Regions from separate parts of the Isoptericola sp. NPDC056605 genome, predicted to be linked through region 2. Evidence: riboswitches for the same ligand, from Rfam matches in the RefSeq annotation. Region 2 holds a riboswitch; each other region holds the start of a gene.
What was found. Region 2 has a riboswitch for thiamine pyrophosphate ahead of ACFQ8Y_RS11725 (ECF transporter S component). Riboswitches for the same ligand answer to the same signal wherever they lie in the genome.
Positions count from the first base shown of each region.

Region 1: linked by a shared signal. The riboswitch ahead of ACFQ8Y_RS11265 (bifunctional hydroxymethylpyrimidine kinase/phosphomethylpyrimidine kinase) and the one ahead of ACFQ8Y_RS11725 (ECF transporter S component) in region 2 are both predicted to bind thiamine pyrophosphate.
Region 3: linked by a shared signal. The riboswitch ahead of thiO (glycine oxidase ThiO) and the one ahead of ACFQ8Y_RS11725 (ECF transporter S component) in region 2 are both predicted to bind thiamine pyrophosphate.

Region 1 is NZ_JBHTVT010000009.1:78,625-85,740, reverse strand. Features, by position in the region: gene ACFQ8Y_RS11285 (hypothetical protein) at 1-1,432, opposite strand, end outside; gene ACFQ8Y_RS11280 (copper resistance protein CopC) at 1,640-2,269, opposite strand; gene ACFQ8Y_RS11275 (YcnI family protein) at 2,266-3,090, opposite strand; gene ACFQ8Y_RS11270 (hypothetical protein) at 3,179-3,856, opposite strand; TPP riboswitch at 3,985-4,127, shown strand; gene ACFQ8Y_RS11265 (bifunctional hydroxymethylpyrimidine kinase/phosphomethylpyrimidine kinase) at 4,118-5,770, shown strand; gene ACFQ8Y_RS11260 (ABC transporter ATP-binding protein) at 6,175-7,116, shown strand, end outside.
Region 2 is NZ_JBHTVT010000010.1:95-7,210, forward strand. Features, by position in the region: partial or broken gene ACFQ8Y_RS11705 (hypothetical protein) at 1-479, shown strand, start outside; gene rsfS (ribosome silencing factor) at 476-922, shown strand; gene ACFQ8Y_RS11715 (histidine phosphatase family protein) at 919-1,608, shown strand; tRNA gene ACFQ8Y_RS11720 (tRNA-Ala) at 1,701-1,773, shown strand; TPP riboswitch at 1,937-2,048, shown strand; gene ACFQ8Y_RS11725 (ECF transporter S component) at 2,042-2,680, shown strand; gene ACFQ8Y_RS11730 (ATP-binding cassette domain-containing protein) at 2,685-4,136, shown strand; gene ACFQ8Y_RS11735 (energy-coupling factor transporter transmembrane component T) at 4,133-4,831, shown strand; gene ACFQ8Y_RS11740 (class I SAM-dependent methyltransferase) at 4,882-5,493, shown strand; gene ACFQ8Y_RS11745 (MFS transporter) at 5,547-6,770, shown strand; gene ACFQ8Y_RS11750 (NAD(P)H-dependent oxidoreductase) at 6,781-7,116, opposite strand, start outside.
Region 3 is NZ_JBHTVT010000024.1:2,205-9,320, forward strand. Features, by position in the region: gene ACFQ8Y_RS19270 (hypothetical protein) at 12-572, shown strand; gene guaA (glutamine-hydrolyzing GMP synthase) at 693-2,300, opposite strand; gene thiE (thiamine phosphate synthase) at 2,406-3,044, opposite strand; TPP riboswitch at 3,076-3,178, shown strand; gene thiO (glycine oxidase ThiO) at 3,168-4,400, shown strand; gene thiS (sulfur carrier protein ThiS) at 4,397-4,642, shown strand; gene ACFQ8Y_RS19295 (thiazole synthase) at 4,663-5,505, shown strand; gene ACFQ8Y_RS19300 (ThiF family adenylyltransferase) at 5,654-6,895, opposite strand; gene ACFQ8Y_RS19305 (DUF3817 domain-containing protein) at 6,892-7,116, opposite strand, start outside.

The sequences.
Region 1 (7,116 bases), on a different contig from region 2:
TGTCCCCGATGTCGTCGAGGATGCCGCCCAGCACCATCCCGCCCAGGACGGCGCCGAAGACGTCGGACCCGCCGCGACCACCGGGGCGCCGGCCACCCTGCCAGCCGTACCCGCCGCCGTACCCGTCGGGGCCGCCGTTGTACCCGCCGTCCCAGCGCTGGCCCTGCCCGGACCGGGCGATGTCGCGGTGCGCCAGCGTCGCGGCCTCCGCGGCGAGCGCGGCACCCCGGCGGGCGGCGGCCACGCCGCGCTCCGGGTCCTGCGCCGCCCGTGCCTGCGCCACCTCGCGCTCGGCCTCCGCCAGGCGCGTCCGGGCGTCGGGGCCCACGGGGGCGCGGTAGTCGTCGACGACGGACCGCGCCGAGGCGAGCTGCCGCTCGGCGTCGTCGAGCGCGGGCCCGAGCCGGGACGCCGCCCGGCGGGTGCGCTCGTCGTGCTCGGCCCGCTCGGCCACGGCGTCGTCGAGCGCGGTGTTGGCCTCGCGGACCCGGGTGAGGGAGCCCACCGGGTCGCCCGGCGTGCCCGGCGCGGGCAGCGCCGCCAGGGCGTCCTCGAGAGCGGTCACCGCGCCGTCGATCCGTCCCGCCCGCTGAGCCGTCGGGAGGGCGCGCGCCTGGGCGAGCTCGGCCCGCGACTCCGCGACGATCGCGCCGAGCGCCGCCTCCGCGCGCAGCGCCTCGGCCTCGTAGTCGTCGACGGCGCGCAGCAGCCCCTCCGCGCGGCGTACGGCCTCCTCCGCCGCGCGGGCCGCGGCCCCGGCCTCCGCGACCTGCTGGGTCGTGAGGCGCTTGCGTGCCGCGGCGGTGCTGCGGCCGGCGAACTCGAGCAGCCGCTCCGCCTGCTCGGGGTTGTCCGCGACGGGCAGCAGGGCCTGCGCGTCGTACTGCGCCCGCAGGCGTTCGAGGTCGGCGCGCGCGGCGGGCACGGCCTCGCGGACCCGGGCCAGCTCGCGGTCGACCCGGTCGACGGCGTCGGGGGTCGAGCGGACCGTCTGCCGCAGGGCGGCGAGGCCGCGGTCGAGCTCGTCCAGCGAGCCGTCGGCCGACCGGCACAGGTCGACGACGCGGGCCGACCACTCCCGGCGCTGCTGGTCCGTGTCCGGGACGTGGTCGTGCAGGAGCTGGTTGAGATGGAACGCCTCGGACAGGCGCTCCCGCGCACGGCGCAGGGTCGGTGCGAGCTCGCGCGTCTCCCGGTCGCCCAGCTCGGCCTGGGCGAACGCGAGCTCGTCCTCGGCGAGGCGGGCCCGCTCGTCGGCGCGCACCAGGGCCGAGCCCGCCTCCACGCCGAGCCGCTGCAGCTCCGCCTCGAGGTCCTGTGCCCGCCCACGCGCGGCCCTGCGCCGCCGCGCCGCCCAGAAGGCCACCGCCGTGACCAGCACGACTACTACGACCAGGCCCGTCACGACCCCGACGATCTGCCCCGCATCCATGCTCGGCATCGTAGGCGGCTCCGGCCCGGTGCGGGGACGACCCGACGACGACGCGGGCGTCCCGGAGGGTCACGACCGCGACCTGTCAGGGCCAGCGCAAACGGTGTATCCGGCCCTGACCCTGACAGCTCGGGGCCGCCGCGACGTGTCAGGGCGAGGGCGCGGTGTACCCGGCCCTCGCCCTGACACGTCGCAGGGTGCGGTGCGTCAGCCGCGACGTCGCGCGATCCGCAGCGCCACGAGCACCGCCGCGCCGGCGAGCACGACGACGCCCCCCGCGATGCCGAGCACCACGACCAGCTCGGAGGCGTCGCCGCCCCCGTCCTCGGCGGCCGACGCGCCGTCAGCGGTTCCGGAGGACGCCTCGTCCGCGCCCGCGGCCCCGGCCGGGGCGCACGGCGGCGCGTCCGTCGCCGGGGTGGCGGCCTCGGCCCCGGCGGGCGGGTCGTAGGTGAAGGAGAACGCGCCGCTGGTCGGATGCCCGTCGGCCGACACGATCCGCCAGTCCACCGTGTACTCGCCGCCCTCGCCGAGGGCGACGGGCACCGACACGGTGCGGTCCTGCATCGTCGGGCACCCGGTCGCGTAGTCGGTGCCGTCGGCGTCCGTCACGGTGACGACCGTGCTGGAGCCCTCCGCGGACAGATCGAGGACGACGTCGTCGAACGTCACGTCGACGGACCCGGGCGGTTCCGTCACCTCGGACCCCGAGGCCGGCGACGTGCCGACGACGACGTTGTGGGCGCTCGCGGGCGCCGCGCCGACGACCCCCGCGGCCCCGAGGCCGAGGGCGAGGGCGAGCGACCCGGCTGCGGCGAGGGCGCGTCGCGCGCTCATCGCTGCTCGGTGCCGGTGCCGGTGCCGGTGCCGGTGCCGGTGCCGGTGCCGGTGGCGCGGGTCCGCGCCAGGGCGGCGACGCCCGTGACGGCGCCGACCAGCCCGAGACCGAGGCCCGCCGCGCCGAGCGCCAGCGGGAGGGTGCCGGAGGCGTCGTCGTCGGCCGCCGCGTCCGTGCCCGCGTCTGTGCCGGCGTCCGCGGCCGAGTCCGTGGCGCCGGCTGCCGACGCCGTGCCGTGGCCGCCGTCCTCGGCCGCCGGGAGGACCTGCAGGACGGGTGCCGGGAGGTCGGGCTCCGCGTCGCCGGTCGCCTCCTGGTCCCAGGCGACGACCTCGCCGTCGGAGTACGTCTGCGTGGCGGGCAGGGCGATCTCCTCGACGCCGTCCGGGACAGCACCGGCGGACACGGTGAACCGGAGGAACTCGCCCGGAGCGATGCCGGCGTCGGCGTCGTCGGCGGTCCACTCGATGCTCGCCGGCGCCTCGGTCACGGTGGTGCCGTGCACCTCGACGGGCTCGGGCAGGGGCGCCTGGGTGACCTTCGCCGTCCAGCCCGGCACGGGCTCCACGGACACGCTGGTGAACGGGGTGTCGGTGGGGAGGTCGACCTTCACGGCGGTGGTCGAGGCCTCGGCGGACTCGTTCGGGACCTTGAAGGTGAGGGTGGCGTACGACCCGGCCTCGGCCGCGTCGGGGGTCACGGTCACGTGCGCGGAGGCGGCGGCCGCGCCGAGGACGAGGGCCGGCACGGTGAGGGCGGCGGCGCCGGCGAGGCGGCGCGCGCGGAGGGCAGGGGTGAGGGCAGGGATGGTCCTGGACATGGGTGTGCTGCTCCTGGTGCTCAGGGGTGGTCAGGGGTCGTCGGACGACGAGGGACCCGCCCCCGTCCGACGACGGACCAGGGCAGGGTCAGGCGGCGCGCACGAGGGCGCCCGGGAGCAGCGGGGGGCCTCGTGGCGGGGTGCGCCGGACGGCGCGGGCCCGGAGGGGGTGCCAGGTGCGCCCGACGACGACGGCGGGCTCGCGGACGACGGGCGGCGCCGCCGGGCCCAGCACGAGGACCGCGACGAGCCGCAGCTGGCCCGCGACGTTGACGGCCGCTCGGTCGCCCGCCGCGAGCAGCAGGGCGGTGAGCAGCACCGCGGCAGCGTGCGCGGCGAGCATCCAGGACGTCGTCCCGGGGTCGTCCGCGTGGTGCAGGTGCAGCCCGCCGCCGGTCGCGGGCCCGAGGGAGCCCGGGCCCAGCGCGTGCAGGGCGTGCCCGTCCGGCGCGGCCCCCGGCGTCGAGGGCAGGGTCGTGAGCAGGGTCGAGGCCAACGGCGAGGCGTCCGTGCCCGCCGCGCCGAGCACGGACAGGGTCGTGTGCTGCACGAGCTGGAGCGCGACCATCGCGGGGAGCAGGCGGGGGAGCGTCAGCCGGCGGCGGGCGGTCCACACCGCGAGCGGCGCCGTGAGCGCCACGACGACGAGCCAGGCGAGGGGTGCCCCGGGGAGCGCGCCGCCGGCCAGGAGGTGGGCGGCGGCCGCGATGCTGAGCGTCGTGCCGGCGACGAGGAGCTCGCGCGCACGACGGACGACCACGGGCACCCCCGCACCCTACCGCGCCGCGAACAGGCCGCGGGCCTGCGGCGCGAGGGCCTGGCGAGGCGCGGCGTGACGCCGACACGCGCCGCGGGACGCCGCCCGCCGCCCGCGCAGGCCTGGGCTACGGTGGGCGGCACGACACGGGGTGCGTCCCGACCGGTCATCGCCGCGACATCGTCACGACGACGTCGCGACCCGGCCGGCGGGCGCTGAGAACACACCCGTCGAACCTGATCTAGCTCGTACTAGCGAAGGGATGTCGACATGAGTGCGCGCGCACCTGAAGACAGCTCCGCCGGCAGCGCCGGCTCCACCGCCCCTGCTCCCGCGGCCCCGGCGCCGACGAGGGGCAGTCGCCCCCGCGTCCTGGCCGTCGCCGGGTCCGACCCGTCCGGGGGCGCCGGGATCCAGGCGGACCTCAAGTCGATCGCGGCCGCGGGCGGCTACGGGATGGCGGCCGTCACGGCCCTGACCGTGCAGAACACGCGGGGGGTGCGCGACGTGCACGTGCCGCCCGCCGCGTTCCTGGCCGCGCAGCTCGACGCCGTCACCGACGACGTGGCCGTCGACGCCGTGAAGATCGGGATGCTCGCCTCGGCCCCCGTGGCCCACGCCGTGGCCGCCTGGCTCGACGCCCTGCCGCCCGGCGCGACGGGCGCGCGACCCGCCGTCGTCCTGGACCCGGTGATGGTCGCCACGAGCGGGGACCGCCTGCTCGACCCGGCGGCCGAGGACGCCGTGCGGCACCTGCTGTCCCGGGTGGACGTCGTGACGCCGAACCTGCCCGAGCTCGCGGTCCTCGCGCAGGAACCGTCGGCCGCGGACTGGCCCGCCGCGCTCGAGCAGGCGCGACGCCTGGCCTCCCGGCACGGGGTCCTGGTGGTGGCGAAGGGCGGCCACCTGGGCGCCTCGGGGACGGGCGCGACGGGGGCGGGGGCCCCGGACGCGCTCGTCGGGCCGCAGGGCGTGCTGGCGGAGCTCCCCGGGCCGCGCCTGACCAGCACCTCCACCCACGGCACCGGCTGCTCGTTGTCCAGCGGCCTGGCCGCGCGGTACGCGCGCACGGGGGACTGGGCCGAGGCGCTGCGCGGCACGAAGGCCTGGCTGACCGCGGCGATCCGGGCCGGGGAGGCCCTGCGCGTCGGCGGCGGGAACGGGCCGGTCGACCACCTGGTGGGGCTGCGCGCCGGCGGCGCGGAGCCGCTCGCGCCGTCCGGTGCGTCCGGTGCGGGCGGGGCATCAGGTCAGGACGGGGCGGAGGACGTCGTCGCCCGCTGGTGGGACGACGCCGCGGGCGTGCGCGCCGCGATCGACGACCTGGCGTTCGTCCGGTCGCTGGGCGACGGGACGCTCGACGCCGACCACTTCCGCACGTACCTGGAGCAGGACGCGCTCTACCTGCGCGACTACGCGCGCTGCCTCGCGCGGGCGAGCGAGCTGGCTCCCACGCGGGCCGAGCAGGCGTTCTGGGCCGGCGGCGCGCACGGCGCCCTGGTGACCGAGCTCGACCTGCACACCCGCTGGCTGGGCGGGGAGCCGCAGGACGTGCCCGCCAGCCCCACGACGGCCGCGTACCTCGACCACCTGCGCGTGGCCGGCGACGACTACGCGACCCTCGTCGCCGCCGTCCTGCCCTGCTACTGGATCTACCAGGACGTGGGGGAGCGGCTGGCCGCCCGCGACCACCCGGGTCACCCGTACGGGGCGTGGCTGGGCACGTACGCGGACGACGCGTTCGCGGACGCGACGCGCGAGGCCGTCGCGATCCTGCGCCGCGCCGCCGCGGCGGCCGACCCGGTCACCCGGGACCGGATGGCGGCGACGTTCCACGCGGCGTGCGAGCACGAGCTGGCGTTCTTCGACCAGACCGGGGCACCCACGGTCGAGCCCACGGTCGGGCGCGTCGTGGTGGGCTGACCCCCGGTCCACCGCGGCCCGTCCGGGTCCCGCCGTCGTGCGCGACGGCGGGATCCCGCGGCGGTAAGCGGTGTCCCGAGCTCGGGGCGCACCGCGTGACCGGGGCAAGTGTGTCGGAGGCGAGTGACAGAATAGGTGTGATGCCCGACACGAAGCGCACTTCGCGCAGCCGCAGCCGAGGCGCCCGCCGCGCCGATCCCTCCGAAAGTCCCAGGAGGAGCACCGCCTCCTCCGCTCCCCGCCGTCCCGTCGCGACCGGCACCCCGCCGGGCCGCGCCGCGGGGCCGCCCGGCCGCACGGGCGCCGCCGCCGCCGGGCCCGCCGTCGCCCCCGCGGGCTCCGAGCTCTCCACGTTCGCGTCGGTGCGCCGGCTCTACCCGTACGTCCGGCCGGCGGTGCCGCGCATGGTCGGCGGGCTCTTCTCCGCGATCGGTGCGAGCCTCGCCGCGCTGGCGATCCCGCGCGTGCTGCAGACCCTGGTCGAGGGCCCGCTCGCCGAGGGTGCCGCCGCCCACGACCTCGGGGCCCTCGTGGTGCCCGTCCTCCTCGTGCTCGTCCTGGGCGTCGCGGAGGCCGGGCTCGTCCTGCTGCGCCGCAACCTCGTGATGTACCCCGGCACGCGGGTCGAGGCCGAGCTGCGGATGGCACTGTTCCGCCACCTGCAGGACCTGCCCGTCGCGTTCCACGACCGGTGGCCCGGCGGCCAGCTGCTGAGCCGGATCATGGGCGACCTCGGCCTGCTGCGACGCTGGCTGGTCTTCGGCCTCCTGCAGCTCGTCGTCAGCATCGTGACGATCGTCGTCGGGGTGGGCATCCTGCTGGCCACCGCCGGCTGGCTCGGCCTCGTCTACCTTGCGGGCGCGATCCCGGTGACGGTCATCGCGTTCCGCTTCTCGAGGCGGTACCGCGTCATCGCGCGCCTGTCCCAGGACCAGTCGGGCGACCTCGCCACCACCGTCGAGGAGTCCGTGCACGGCATCCGTGTGCTCAAGGCGTTCGGTCGCGGGCGCGACGCCCTCGACTCGTTCACCGACCAGGCGGAGGAGCTGCGCCGCACGGAGATCCGCAAGGCGGGCAACCAGGCCACCGTCACCACGTCGCTGCAGCTCATCCCCGAGGTCACGCTGGCCGTCTGCCTCGTGCTCGGCACGGTGCTCGCCGCCCAGGGGCAGATCACCGTCGGCAGCCTCGTGGCCTTCTTCCTGACGACCGCCGTGATCAACGGCCCCGTGGTCGACCTCGGCATGACCCTGTCGATGACGCTCAACGCCCGCACGGCCGTCGACCGCTTCTTCGAGGTCATGGAGACCCCGAACCCGTTGGCCGACCCCGCCGACCCGGTGGAG
Region 2 (7,116 bases):
CGTCGCCGTTCGGCGCCACCGCGGCCTCGGCGCCGCCCGCCCAGGCGGCACCGAGCCCGGCGCCGCCCGGCGCCACGTCGGTCGCGCCCCCGCTGCCCTGGGCGAGCCCGACCACCGAGCGGCCCGCGTCCGTGCCGCCGTCCCGCCCCGCTGCGGGCCCCGCACAGCCGCCGGCCGCGCCGGAGCGACCCGCCGCGTCCCCGTTCGACGCGCTGGTCGCGTCGGAGCAGCCCGTCCGCGCGCGGTCGGCCGCGCCGCTGGACGACGAGGACGACGACGAGGACTGGGACGAGCCCGAGGCGTCGTACACCTGGCTGCACTACATCGTCCTCGTGGTCGTCGCGTTCGTGCTGGGGCTCCTGGTCTGGAAGCTGCTGCTCCAGGCGCCCGACGACAGCAACTTCCAGACCGATACCGACGCCGCCGCGCCCGCGGCCGGCGTCTCCCTCACGTACGAGCACCCCGGAGCCGCTGCATGACCGCTAGCCCCCGCGCCGTCGAGCTGGCGGTCGTCGCCGCCCGGGCCGCGTCGGACCGCAAGGCGCAGGAGATCATCGCGCTGGACGTGAGCGACCAGCTGGTGCTCACCGACGTGTTCCTCATCGCCTCCGGCACGAACGAGCGCCAGGTCTCGGCGATCGTGGACGCCGTCGAGGAGGCGATGTTCCTCGCCGGCTCCAAGCCGATCCGTCGGGAGGGCAAGGCGCAGGCGCGGTGGGTGCTGCTGGACTTCGGGGAGGTCGTCGTCCACGTGCAGCACGCCGAGGACCGCGTGTACTACGCGCTCGAGCGACTGTGGAAGGACTGCCCGGCGGTGGAGCTGCCGGAGGACGCGCGCGGCGGTGACGGCGCGGCGGCCGCCGCCGAGTACGGCGACGGCGGGGGCGACGGGGCGATCCGTCTCGCGGGCGACGAGCGGTGACGGCCGGCACCGTCGTCCTGCTGCGGCACGCCCGCACCGCCTACAACGCGTCCCTGCGGCTGCAGGGGCAGATCGACATCCCGCTCGACGAGGTCGGGCGCTGGCAGGCGGCGGAGGGCGGCTCCGCGCTGGCGTCGTCGCACCGCGCGACGCGCATCGTGTCGTCCGACCTGGGGCGCGCCGTCGAGACGGCGACCGCGTACGCGGACGCGCTCGGCGGGCAGCCCCTGGTCACCGACGAGCGCCTGCGCGAGCGCGGCTTCGGTGCCTGGGAGGGCCTCACGGGCGCGGAGCTGCAGGAGCGCTGGCCCGAGGAGTACGCCGCCTGGCGCCTGGGCGCGGAGCCCGTGGGCGCGGGGGCCGAGACGAAGGCGGCGGTCGCGGAGCGCATGGCCGAGGCCCTGGCCGAGCATGCCGGGGACCTGGACGACGACGCGACGCTCGTCGTCGTGTCGCACGGCGCCGCCATCTCGCTGGCGGTGACGGCGCTGCTCGGGCTCGACCCGACCACGTGGCGCGGGCTGTCGGGGATGCACAACGTGCACTGGTCGCACCTGCACCGTGCGGGCGAGGGTGCTGTGCCCGCCTGGCGCCTCGTGGCGCACAACGTGGGCGCGGGGTACCCCCTGGACCGCTGGCAGGCGGGGCCGGACTGGAATTTGGAACCTGGCCCGAAGTCTGCCTAAGATATCGACGTTCCCGAGGGGCGCAAGCCCGGAGGAACGCACCGAATCAGACGAATCGCCCGGTCGCCCGTCGGCCGCGAGAGTCGGTTCTCGGGGCTGTGGCGCAGCTGGTAGCGCACCTGCATGGCATGCAGGGGGTCAGGGGTTCGAGTCCCCTCAGCTCCACCCCGACGAGAAGGCCCGGAACCCCACGGTTCCGGGCCTTCTTGCGTGACCAGGGGTTTCACGGTGCGGGACGCCCTTGCGCCGACGCCGTCGTCGCCTAGGGTCGGACCTGCGGTCGCGTCGTCGGCCGCCGTGAGGTCACACCTGAAGTCACATCTGAAGACACCCATGACAGGGGAGCGCCGTCGAAGGGGCGCTGAGAGTGCGGGCACAGCCGCAGACCCTTGGAACCTGCTCCGGTTAGCACCGGCGAAGGGAGTTACCTGGAATGTCCGCGCCCACTTTCGCGCGCAGCGCGTCCCTGCGGTACCGCACCGTCGACCTCGTCACCGTGGCCATGCTCGGCGTGGCCGTCGGTGTCGTCTTCTGGGGCTGGACCCAGCTCTACCACCTGCTCTCCGCCGGGCTGGCGGTCGCCTTCCCGCCGGCCACCGGCCTGCTCGGCGGCGGCTGGCTGCTCGGCGGCGTGCTGGGTGGCCTCATCGTCCGCCGTCCGGGCGCGGCGCTGCTCACCGAGGTCGTCGCCGCGAGCGTCGAGGCCCTGCTCGGCGCCGGCTGGGGCTTCTCGGCGATCGTCTCCGGCGTCGTCCAGGGGTTCGGCGCCGAGCTTGTCCTCGCCCTGTTCCTCTACCGGCGTTTCGGCGCCGCGGTGGCGGCCCTGGCGGGCGCGACGGCGGGCGCGTGCGGCGCCGTGTACGAGTGGTTCGCGTACTACCCGGACTGGGAGTGGGGCTTCCGGCTGGCGTACCTGGGCCTCTTCGCGCTGTCCGGCGCGCTGCTCGCCGGCCTCGGGGGCGCGGCGCTCGTGCGCGCCCTCGCGCGGGCCGGCGTGCTCGACGCGTTCGGCCCGGGTCGCGACCTCGCCGACCGTGCCGTCGACCGTGCCGTCGACCGCGCGCCGGCCTGACGGCGTGGCGCACGACGACGTCCGGGTTCGCGTGCGAGGGCTGTGCTGGCGGCCCACCGGGCGCCGGGCCCCGACGATCGAGGGCCTCGACCTCATCGTCGGCGCGGGGGAGCGCCTGGGGCTGGTCGGTCCCAGCGGGGCGGGCAAGTCGACCGTGCTGCACGCCCTGGCGGGCGTGCTGGGCGACCCGCTGCCCGGCGAGCTGTCCGGGACCGTCCACGTGGACGGCGGGGTGGGGCTCGTCCCGCAGGACCCGGGCTCCGCGGTCGTCGCGGCCCGGATCGGCCGGGACGTCGCCTTCGGCCCCGAGAACGCCGGCCTGCCGCGGGACGAGATCTGGCGCCGGGCCGGGGAGGCTCTCGACCGGGTCGGGCTGCGCCACCCGCCCGACCGGCCGACGTCGGCCCTCTCGGGCGGCGAGCTGCAGCGGCTCGCGCTCGCCGGGGCGCTGGCGAGCGCGCCGGGCCTGCTGCTCCTGGACGAGCCGACCGCGATGCTCGACCCCGCCGCGGCGGCCGAGGTGCGCGCCGCCGTCGTCGGCGCGCTGGAGGGCTCGGACACGTCCCTCGTCGTGGTCGACCACCACGTCGGGCCGTGGCTCGAGCACCTGGACCGCGTCGTGGTGCTCGGACCGGGCGGCCGGGTCACGCACGACGTCGCGCCCGCCGCGCTGCGCGACGTCCCGTCCGCCCTGCGGGACGACCTGACGCGCGCCGGCGTCTGGCTGCCCGGCGTGGCGGCGCCGTCCCCGCTGTCCGTGCCCGCGGCGCTGGTGGCGCCGGACGTGCCCGGGCCGGACGTCGTCGTCGCCGGCCTCCGCGTCGACCTGGTGACCCGCGGCCTGCGCGGTCGCACCACGACGCGTGCCCTCGACGGCGTGGCCGCGCGGCTGCCCGCGGGCCGCCTCACGTCCGTCACGGGGCCCTCGGGGGCGGGGAAGTCCACGCTCGTCGCCACTCTTGCGGGGCACCTGCGGCCGACGGCCGGCGAGGTGCGGGGCGTCCCGGGGCGGACGGCCCGCTCGGAGGAGCTCGCGCGGTCCTGCGGGTGGGTGCCGCAGCACCCGGAGCACGGCCTGCTCGCGCTGCGCGTGCGGGACGAGGTGGAGCTCACCGGCCGGCGCCTCGGCGTCCGGGTGGACGTGGACGCCGTGCTCGCGCTGCTGCGCCTCGACCACCTCGCCGACGCGCATCCGTTCCGGCTGTCCGGCGGCGAGCAGCGGCGGCTCGCCCTGGCGGCGGCGCTGGCGCACCGGCCGGGGCTCGTGCTGCTCGACGAGCCGACCGTCGGCCAGGACAGGGGGACCTGGGCGGCGGTGGCCGGGTGGGCCGGCGCCGCGGCCCGGCACGGCGCCACCGTCGCGGCGAGCACCCACGACGCGCACCTCGTCGCCCTCGCGGGGCACCAGGTGCGGCTCGGCGGCGCGACGAGCGAGCGAGCGACGGTGGCGGCGTGACCGGCGCGCTGGGGCGCGTGAACGCCCTCGTGCTCGTGGCCCTCGGGCTGCTCGGGCTGGTCGCCTCCCTGGGCGTCCGGGACGTCGCGAGCGCCGCCGTCGCGCTGGGCGGGTCGCTGGCTCTCGGGCTGCTGCTCCTGCCGCGCGGCGCCGGCTCTCCGGCCCGTTACCTCGCGGTGGTCGTCGCGGTCGCGTCGGTGGCGTGGTCGACGTGGCTGCTCGGTGGCCACGACCCGGTGGTGGCCGCCGTCGCGGGGGCCCGCATCGCGGTGCTCGCCCTGCCCGGCGTGGCCCTCGCCCCGCTGGTCGACCTGAGCGGGCTGGCCGACCAGCTCGGCCAGCGGCTGCGCCTGCCGGCCCGTTTCGTCGTCGGGGTGGCCGCGGCGCTGCAGCGGTTCGAGCGGCTCGGCGCCGTGTGGGAGCAGGCGTCGCGGGCGCGTCGGTCGCGCGGCGTCGGGCCCGGGCGGGGCCCGCTCTCGCGAGCGCGCCACGCGGCGTCGGTGACGTTCGCCGTGCTGGCCGCCACCCTGCGCGACGCGGCGGCCATGTCCGTCGCGATGGACACCCGGGGCTTCGCGGGCGCCCACCGCCGGACCTGGGCGGAGCCTGCGCCGTGGACCCGTACGGACGGCGTCGTGCTCGCCGCCGGCGCCGTCGTCGCGGCGCTGCCGTTCGCCGTCCTGGCCTGGCGGTAGCCGTCGAGCGGGGCCCGTCGGGCGCAGGATGGGTGTCGGGAGGTGCTCGCATGGCCCGCCAGGTGCACGACTTCGACGCCCTCTACGCCGCGGACGTCCCGCCGCCGTGGGAGATCGGGCGCCCGCAGCCCGCGCTCCTGGCGCTCGTGCGCCGGTCGGTGCTCGCCGACCCGGTGCTCGACGTCGGCTGCGGCACGGGCGTGCTGGCGCTCGCGGTCGCCCGGGCGGGCCACCGGGTGGTGGGCGTGGACGCCGCGGCGCACGCGATCTCCCGCGCGCGGGAGCGGGCCGCGGAGTCGATCGTCGACCCGCCCGGCGAGGTGCGCTTCGAGGTCGCGGACGCCCGGCGGCTCGACCGCCTGGCCGTGCGGCCCCGGACCGTCCTCGACTCAGGGCTGCTGCACACCCTGGACGATGCCGGTCGCGCCGCCTACGTGGCAGGGCTGGAGGCGATCTGCCCGTCCGACGCGCTCGTCGCCGTCCTCGCGATGTCCGTGGCCGCCGGGCTCGGCTGGGGCACGACCGACGACCGGCTGCGCGCCGCGTTCGAGGGGCCCTCCTGGTCGGCGACCGTGGTCTCGGACGCCGAGATCACCGCGCGCCCCGCGGGCGACGAGCTCCACCTGCCCGCGCTGCTCCTCACGACCCGGCGGGCCGCATGAGACGTCCGTGAACGGACCGGCTCCCCACGGGGCCGGTGCGATAGGAATGGTGCGTGCCGTCCCCGCCGCTCTTCCCGTTCCGTAGCGTCGTCCTCGGGGCGTTCCTCCCGACCCTGGTGCTGGAGATCGGCATCGGTGCGCTGCTGCCGGTCGTGGCGGTCACCGCCACGGGCCGTGGCGCCACCCTCACGGTCGCCGGCCTCGTGGCCGCGCTGCTGCCGCTCGGCAAGATCGCGTTCGACCTGCCCGCCGGGGCGCTCTCGCAGCGCCTCGGGGACCGGGTGGCGATGCTGGTCGCCGGCAGCGTCGCCGTCGTGGCGTTCACGACGATCGCGCTGTCGTCGGCGCTGTGGGGACTGGCCGCGGGGGTGCTCGCGCTCGGCGCGGCGAACGCCGTGTTCAACCTCGCCCGGCAGGCGTACCTCACCGAGATCACGCCGCCGCTGCGGCGGGCGCGCGTGATGTCGACCCTCGCGGGGGTGCACCGCATCGGCCTGTTCCTGGGGCCGTTCGCGGGGGCCGCGATGATCGCGGCGACGTCGCTGCACGGCGCGTTCTGGCTGGGCACGGGCTCCGCGCTGGTCGCGGTGCTGGTCATCGCCCTGGTGCGGCCGGAGCCGCGGGCCGACGCCGCGCTGCCGCGCCCCGCCGGCGGTCCGCGGGTGTCCATCGCGGCGGTCGCGCGCGAGCACAGGCAGCTGTTCGCGACCCTCGGCGTCGCCATCCTGCTGGTGAGCGCCGTGCGCGGCGCGCGGCAGACAGTCATCCCGCTGTGGGGCGAGCACCTGGGCCTCGACGCCGAGGTGACGTCGCTCGTCTTCGGCGTCTCGGGCGCCCTGGACATGCTGCTGTTCTACCCGGCGGGCAAGGTGATGGACCGGTTCGGCCGGCTGTGGGTGGCCGTCCCGTCGATGCTCACGATGGCGGTGGGGCTGGCGGTGCTGCCGTTCGCGCACACCGCCGGCGCGCTCGCCGTGGTCGCCGCCCTGCTCGGCGTGGGCAACGGCATGGGCTCGGGCATCGTCATGACGCTGGGCGCCGACGTCGCACCCGCCGCGGTGCGGCCCACGTTCCTCAGCGTGTGGCGGCTCTTCCAGGACACGGGCGACGCGCTCGGGCCGCTGATCCTGTCGGCCGGGGCCGCCCTGGGCTCGCTCGCGGCCGGGGTGTGGGCCACCGCCACGCTGGGCGGCGCGTCCGCGGCCGCGCTCGCGCGCTGGGTGCCGCGGTACTCGTCGCTCGCGAACCTCGTGCCGCCCCGGCGCCGGCGGCCGTGACGTCCGTGCCTCACGCGCGCAGGTGCACGCCCAGCCCGCGGCGGCCGGGCTCCAGCGCGTCGTGGAGCTCGCCGCGCTCGTCGTAGTCCCCGCCGTCCTGGCTCCGGTACGCCAGCACCGGGCCGTCGGGCAGGGCGAGCAGCCGCTCGCGCAGGCCGGCCGAGACGGCGGCGTAGCCCGCGTCGTCGAGGCGGTTCGCGCCCAGCACCAGCACGGGCTCCGCCACCTGCATGCCGGTGTACCAGAAGGTGCCGTGCAGCAGGGGGAACAGCGTCTCGGCCAGGTCGCCGTGCAGCCCGCGCGGCCCGAGCCCCGTGCCCGCGCCGACCGTCACCACGGCCAGCGC
Region 3 (7,116 bases), on a different contig from region 2:
GAGGAGCGAAGATGACCATCACGACGCAACGACGCACCGTCCGCGCCCGGCTCGCCGCCGTCGTCGGCGGGCTCGCCGCGATCACCGCACTGGGGGTCGCGGGTCCCACCGCGACGGCCGCACCTGCGGACGACCCGGCGCCGGTCCAGGTGCAGCGCGTGGAAAGCGACGCACCGGTCATGGTCGAGGACCTGAAGATCTCGGCCAAGGCCGCCAGCACGACCGACTACTGTGCCGTCCTCGACGGCACCTTCGGCTGCAAGAACGCGAAGCCGGGGACCGGGCTGGTCGTCGCACGGCTGTACCAGAACAAGAACTACGGCGGCTTCCAGGTCGTCGTGTTCAACCCGAAGTACAAGGTCGGCTGCACGTCGGGCACCGGGGACAACGAGGGCGGCGCCAACCTCGGCACCGCGCTGTCCAACCGGATCAGCTCCGTCAAGACCTACAACAGCTGCGACGTGAAGCTCTACAACGGCAACGGCAAGACCGGCGCCAGCACCGGCTGGATCGACAAGTCGGCCCTGCTCAGCGGCTTCAACGACAAGGCCAACTCGTTCAGGATCTCCTGACAGCCCACCTGGCAGCGTGGCCGGCGGGAGCCGGGACGTCGTTCGCGAGAGCCGAGCGAGGCACGAGCGAATCATTCGAGCGAACGACGTCCCGGCTCCCGCCGGCCACGCCGTCCACCCTCACTCCCACTCGATGGTGCCCGGCGGCTTGCTCGTCACGTCGAGCACCACGCGGTTGACCTCGCTCACCTCGTTGGTGATGCGAGTGGAGATGACGGACAGCACGTCGTAGGGCAGGCGCGTCCAGTCGGCGGTCATGGCGTCCTCGGAGGACACGGGCCGCAGCACGATCGGGTGGCCGTAGGTGCGGCCGTCGCCCTGCACGCCGACGGAACGGACGTCGGCCAGCAGCACGACGGGGCACTGCCAGATCTCGTCGTCCAGGCCCGCCCTGGTGAGCTCGGCGCGCGCGATGGCGTCCGCCTTGCGCAGCGTCTCGAGGCGCTCGGCCGTGACCTCGCCGACGATGCGGATGCCGAGGCCCGGGCCGGGGAACGGCTGGCGGGAGACGATCTCCTCGGGCACGCCGAGCTCGCGGCCCACCGCGCGGACCTCGTCCTTGAACAGGGTGCGCAGCGGCTCGACCAGCTCGAACTGCAGGTCGTCGGGCAGGCCGCCCACGTTGTGGTGGCTCTTGATGTTGGCCGCGCCCTCGCCGCCGCCGGACTCGACGACGTCCGGGTACAGCGTCCCCTGCACGAGGAACTTGACCTCCTCGCCGTGGGCGCCCGCCTCGGCGACGATGTCGCGCTGGGCGTCCTCGAAGACGCGGATGAACTCGCGGCCGATGATCTTGCGCTTCGTCTCCGGGTCGCTCACGCCGGCGAGGGCGGTCAGGAACCGCTCCTTCTCGTCGCGGATGATGAGGTTCACGCCCGTGGAGGCGACGAAGTCGCGCTCGATCTGCTCGACCTCGCCCTCGCGCAGCAGGCCGTGGTCCACGTGCACGCAGGTGAGCTGGTCGCCGACGGCGCGCTGCACCAGCGCGGCGGCGACGGCGGAGTCCACGCCGCCGGACAGGGCGCAGATGACGCGGGCGTCGCCGATCTGCGCGCGGATCGCGGCGACCTGGTCGGCGATGACGTTGCCCGGCGTCCAGTCGGGCGCGAGCCCCGCGCCCTCGTAGAGGAACTTCTCCAGCACGGCCTGGCCGTGCGCCGAGTGCTTCACCTCGGGGTGCCACTGCACGCCGTACAGGCGACGGCCGGTGTCCTCGAACGCGGCGACCGGCGAGCCGGACGACGTCGCGAGCACCTGGAAGCCCTCCGGCGCGGCGTGCACGGAGTCGCCGTGGCTCATCCAGGTGGTCTGGTGGTCGGGGGAGCCCGCCAGCAGCACGCCCGCCTCGCACACCTCGACCTCGGTGCCGCCGTACTCCCTCTGCCCCGTCTGCGCGACGGTGCCGCCCAGCGCCTGCGCCATCGCCTGGAAGCCGTAGCAGATGCCGAGCACCGGCACGCCGGCCTCGAACAGCGCCGGGTCCACGAACGGGGCGCCCGTGGCGTACACCGACGACGGCCCGCCCGAGAGGATGATCGCCGCCGGGTTCTTGGCGAGCATCTGCTCGGTGGTGAACGTGTGGGGCACGATCTCGGAGTAGACGCGGGCCTCGCGCACGCGGCGCGCGATGAGCTGCGCGTACTGCGCGCCGAAGTCGACGACGAGGACCGGTCGCGGCGTGGGCGCCAGGTCGGCGGTGGTGGGGGTGTCGGTGGCGGGAGACGTCACCGAGCCATCGTAGCCGCCGGACGGTACCGCTCCCGGGCCCGTCCCACGGGTCACGCGGTGGGGTAGGTCACCTCGACACCGCGGCGGCGCGCCGGCCGTCGGCGGTCAGGCCAACCGCTCCCGCAGCTCGCGCGCGGCGCGCCCGGGGTCGGGCGCCTGCGTGATCGCGCGCACGACGACGACGCGCGACGCACCGGCGTCGAGCACGGCGTCCAGCCGCTCGGCGTCGACGCCGCCGATGGCGAACCACGGTGTCGTCGGGCGAGTCGCGGCGACCTCGCGCAACAGGCCGAGACCCACGGCCGCACGGCCGGGCTTGGTGGGCGTGGCCCACAGCGGGCCGACGCAGAAGTAGTCGACGTCCGGGTCGGCCTCGGCCTCGGCCGCCTGCGCGGCGGAGTGGGTGGAGCGACCCAGCACCGGGCCCGGGCCGAGCAGCGACCGGACCGCCGGCACGGGCAGGTCGCGCTGCCCCATGTGCACGACGGGAGCGCCGGTCAGCCCGGCGACGTCGGCCCGGTCGTTCACCGCCCAGAGCGCGCCGTGCTCCGCGGCGACGCGGGCCACCACGGCCTGCAGCTCGAGCTCGCGCGCGACGTCGAGCGTCTTGTCCCGCAGCTGCACGACGTCCACGCCGCCCGCGAGCGCCGCGTGCAGGAAGTCCTCGAGGTCGCCCCGGTCCTCGCGGGCGTCGGTGCACAGGTACAGGCGGGCGTCGGCGAGCCGGGCGCGGGTCGTGGTCACGCCGGCCAGGGTAACCACGGCCCGGGTTACAGTGGCCGCGCACGGGAGCCCCGCTCGGGGCTGAGAGGGCGTAGGAGCCGACCGTCGAACCTGATCTGGGTCATGCCAGCGAAGGGAGCGCACATGCCCACGTCCACCGGCCCGTCCGCCACCCCCTCCGACGTCGTCGTCGTCGGCGGCGGGATCGTCGGTCTCGCGGTGGCCTGGCGGGCCGCGGACGCCGGCCTCGCCGTCACGGTGCTCGACCCGTCGCCCGGCGACGGCGCCACCCGCGCGGCCGCGGGGATGCTCGCGGCCGTCGGCGAGGCGGACTTCGGCGAGCGGGACCTCGCGCGCCTCAACCTCGCGTCGGCCGCCCGCTGGCCCGCGTTCGCCGCCGACCTCGCCGCCGCGACCGGTCGCGACGTCCCGCTGCTGCGTGCCGGGTCGCTCGCCGTCGCGTACGACGCCGACGACCTCGCCCTCCTGCGTCGCGTGCTGGCGCTGCACCGGGAGTGGAGCCTCGCGTCCGCGGAGGTCTCCGTGGCCGACGCCCGGCGCCGCGAGCCGTACCTCGGGCCGCGGCTCGCCGGGGCGGCCCGCGTCGAGGGCGACCTGGCCGTCGACCCGCGGGGCACGCACGCGGCACTCCTCGAGGCGCTGACCCGCGCGCCGGGCGGCACGGTCGTCCGCCGCGCCGCCGTGCGCCTGGAGCGGGACGCCGCGGGCCGGGTGGTCGCGGCGCACGACGCCGCCGGGGTGCGGCACGCCGCCGGGGCCGTGGTCCTCGCGGCCGGCGCTGTCCCTCCCGCGGGGCTGCTCGACGGCGTGCCGGAGGTGCGCGTGCCGGTGCGGCCCGTCAAGGGCGTGACGCTGCGCCTGGACGCCGGGCCGGGGCTCGCCCTCGAGCACGTGGTGCGCGGCACGGTGCAGGGCCGGCCGGTGTACCTCGTGCCGCGGGGCCCGGGCACCGGCGCCGGCCCGGGCAGCGGGCCCGGGCACCGGGAGATCGTCGTCGGCGCCACCAGCGAGGAGCGGCCGGACGACCGCCGCGCCGAGGCGGGCGGCGTGTTCGCGCTGCTGCGCGACGCCCGCGCCCTCGTGCCCGGGATCGACGAGGCCGCGCTGGTCGACGTCACGCCGCGCGCCCGCCCGGCCACCCCCGACAACCTGCCGCTGGTCGGCGCCACCGCCGTGCCCGGACTGCTGGCCGCCGTCGGGCACGGACGCAACGGGGTGCTGCTCGCGCCACTCACCGCCGACGCGGTGCTCGCCGCGCTGACCGGCACACCGCCGCCCGACGACGCGCTCGACACCCTCACCGCCGCCGACCCGCGACGCTTCGCGCCCGCAACCCCCGAAGGAGCCCTCCCGTGAGCACGCCGTCCACCTCCGCAACCGCCGTCGTGAACGGCGAGACCTACCCGCTCGACGGACCGCACGGCGACGGCGTCGAGGCCGTCGTCGCGACCCTCGTCCCCGCGTTCGTCGCCGACGGCTCGGTGCAGGGCATCGCCGTCGCCGTGAACGACGCCGTCGTCCCCCGCGGCCTGTGGGCCGGCACCCGGATCGCGCCAGGCGACCGGGTCGAGATCGTCACCGCCGTCCAGGGCGGCTGACCACGAAGCACGGAGGAAGCATGACCAGCACGCACGCCGAGACCACGTCCCGCCCGCTCGCGCACCCGCTCGTCGATCCGCTCGTGGTCGCCGGCACGGAGGTCGGCTCGCGCCTCGTCATGGGCACGGGCGGGGCGTCGAACCTCATGACGCTGGAGGACGCGCTGGTCGCGTCGGGCACCGGGCTCACGACCGTGGCGATGCGCCGCGTCGCGGTACGGCCGGGAGGCGCGGGCGCCGAGGACGGCGGCATCTGGGGCCTGCTGGAGCGGCTGGGCATCCGCGCCCTGCCGAACACGGCCGGCTGCTTCTCGGTCGCCGAGGCCGTGCTCACGGCGCAGCTCGCCCGCGAGGCCTGCGGCACCGACTGGGTCAAGCTCGAGGTGATCGCGGACGACGTCACCCTGCTCCCCGACCCGCTCGGCCTCGTCGAGGCCGCCGACCGGCTGGTGCGCGACGGGTTCGTCGTGCTGCCGTACACGAACGACGACCCGATCCTCGCGCGGCGTCTCGAGGACGTCGGGTGCGCGGCCGTCATGCCGCTCGGCGCCCCCATCGGCACGGGCCTGGGCGTGCTCAACCCCCGCAACATCGAGGCGATCGCGTCCGCCGCGCGCGTGCCCGTCATCCTCGACGCCGGGGTGGGCACCGCGTCCGACGCCGCCCTCGCGATGGAGCTCGGCTGCGACGGCGTGCTCCTCGCGACCGCCGTCACGCGCGCCGCCGACCCGGTCCGCATGGCGCACGCCATGCGCCTCGCCGTCGAGTCCGGGTGCCTCGCCGCCGGCGCCGGCCGCATCCCGCGCCGTGAGGGCGCGCTGGCCAGCTCCTCCCCGGACGGTCGACTCGACCTCGCCCTCTGACGCGGTGCTCCACGCTGCCGAGGTAGTCCGAAACCTGCCGAGGTAGTCCGATCCGTGCCGAGGTAGTCCGATCCGTGCCGAGGTAGTGGTCCGGTCCACTACCTCGCGGAGTCTCGGACTACCTCGGCACGACCCGTGCTCCCTCGCGTCAGACGGCGAGGAGCAGCGCGGGGGCGCCGCCCTCGACGGAGCGGGCATCGACGCCGGCGGCGCGCGCGACGTCGGCCACGCGGGCGGAGCGGGCGCCCGCGGCGCAGACCAGGAGCACCGGGCGGTCGGTGGGCAGCGCCGCGACCGCGGACGCGGCGGCGTCTCCCCCGCCCAGGAACGCGCCGCTCGGCGACACGGTCGCGCCCGCGACGGGGAGCGCCTGGACCTCCCAGCCCTCGCGGACGTCGACGAGCGCGACGGGCGAGCCGCCCGCGAGGAGCGCGGCGGCGTCGACGGCGCTCATGCTGGCGGGGCCGAGTCCGGAGCCCGCGGCGTCGGCGGACCCGCCCACGGGTGCGGGCAGGCCGCAGAACGCGGCGTACGCGGCGTCGTCGGCGAGCAGCTCCGCGACGGGCTCGCGGGTCGGGTCCGGGCGGACGGCGAGCTGGCGCCACGAGAGCTCGAGGGCGTCGTAGACGGCGATGCGGCCGAGCAGCGTGGTGCCCGCACCGGTGATCAGCTTGACCGCCTCGGTGGCCATGACCGACCCGACCGTGCCGCACAGCGCGCCGAGCACGCCGCCGGTGGCGCAGTCGGGCACGGTGCCGGGCGGCGGGGGCACGGGGAAGACGTCGCGGTAGGTGACGCCGCGCGTCCTGGTCTCCTCACCGGTGCCGTCGGCCAGCACCGGCGCGCCCCAGAAGACGGCGACCTGGCCGTCGAACTGGTGGATGGCGCCCCACACGACGGGCACACCGAGGATCTCGGCCGCGTCGGACACGAGGTAGCGGGTCGGGAAGTTGTCCGCGCCGTCGAGCACGACGTCGTACCCGCCGACGATCTCGAGCACGTTCTCGGGGGTGAGCCGCACGGGGTGGGCCACCACCTCGACGTCGGGCGCGAGGTCGGCGATCCGGTCGCGCGCCGACTCCACCTTGGGCCGGCCGACGTCGGCCGTGCCGTGCACCACCTGGCGCTGCAGGTTGGAGACGTCCACGACGTCGTCGTCCACGACGCCGAGGGTGCCCACCCCGGCGGCCGCGAGGTACTGGAGGGCCGGGCTGCCCAGGCCGCCCGCCCCGACGACGAGCACCCGCGCGGCGGCCAGCCGGCGCTGCCCCTCCGGGCCGACGCCCGGCAGCGGCAGGTGCCGGGCGTACCGGGCGAGGTGCGCGGCGTCCAGCTCCGGGCCGGGCGCGACCAGGGGTGCCAACGACGGAGACGGGGCGAGCGACGTCATGCCGCGTACCGCTCCTCGAGCGCACCGAGCTTCGCGTCGGCGTCGGCGTGCACGCGCTTCTCGAGGATGAACGACATCACCGGCACGACGCCCGCGAACACCATCGTGGCGAGTCGCCCGAAGCCCCAGCGCATCTTCGACCACAGGTCGAGCACCGTGACGAGGTAGACCACGTAGATCCAGCCGTGCGCGAACGGCACCCAGCCCATGTAGTCGACGAC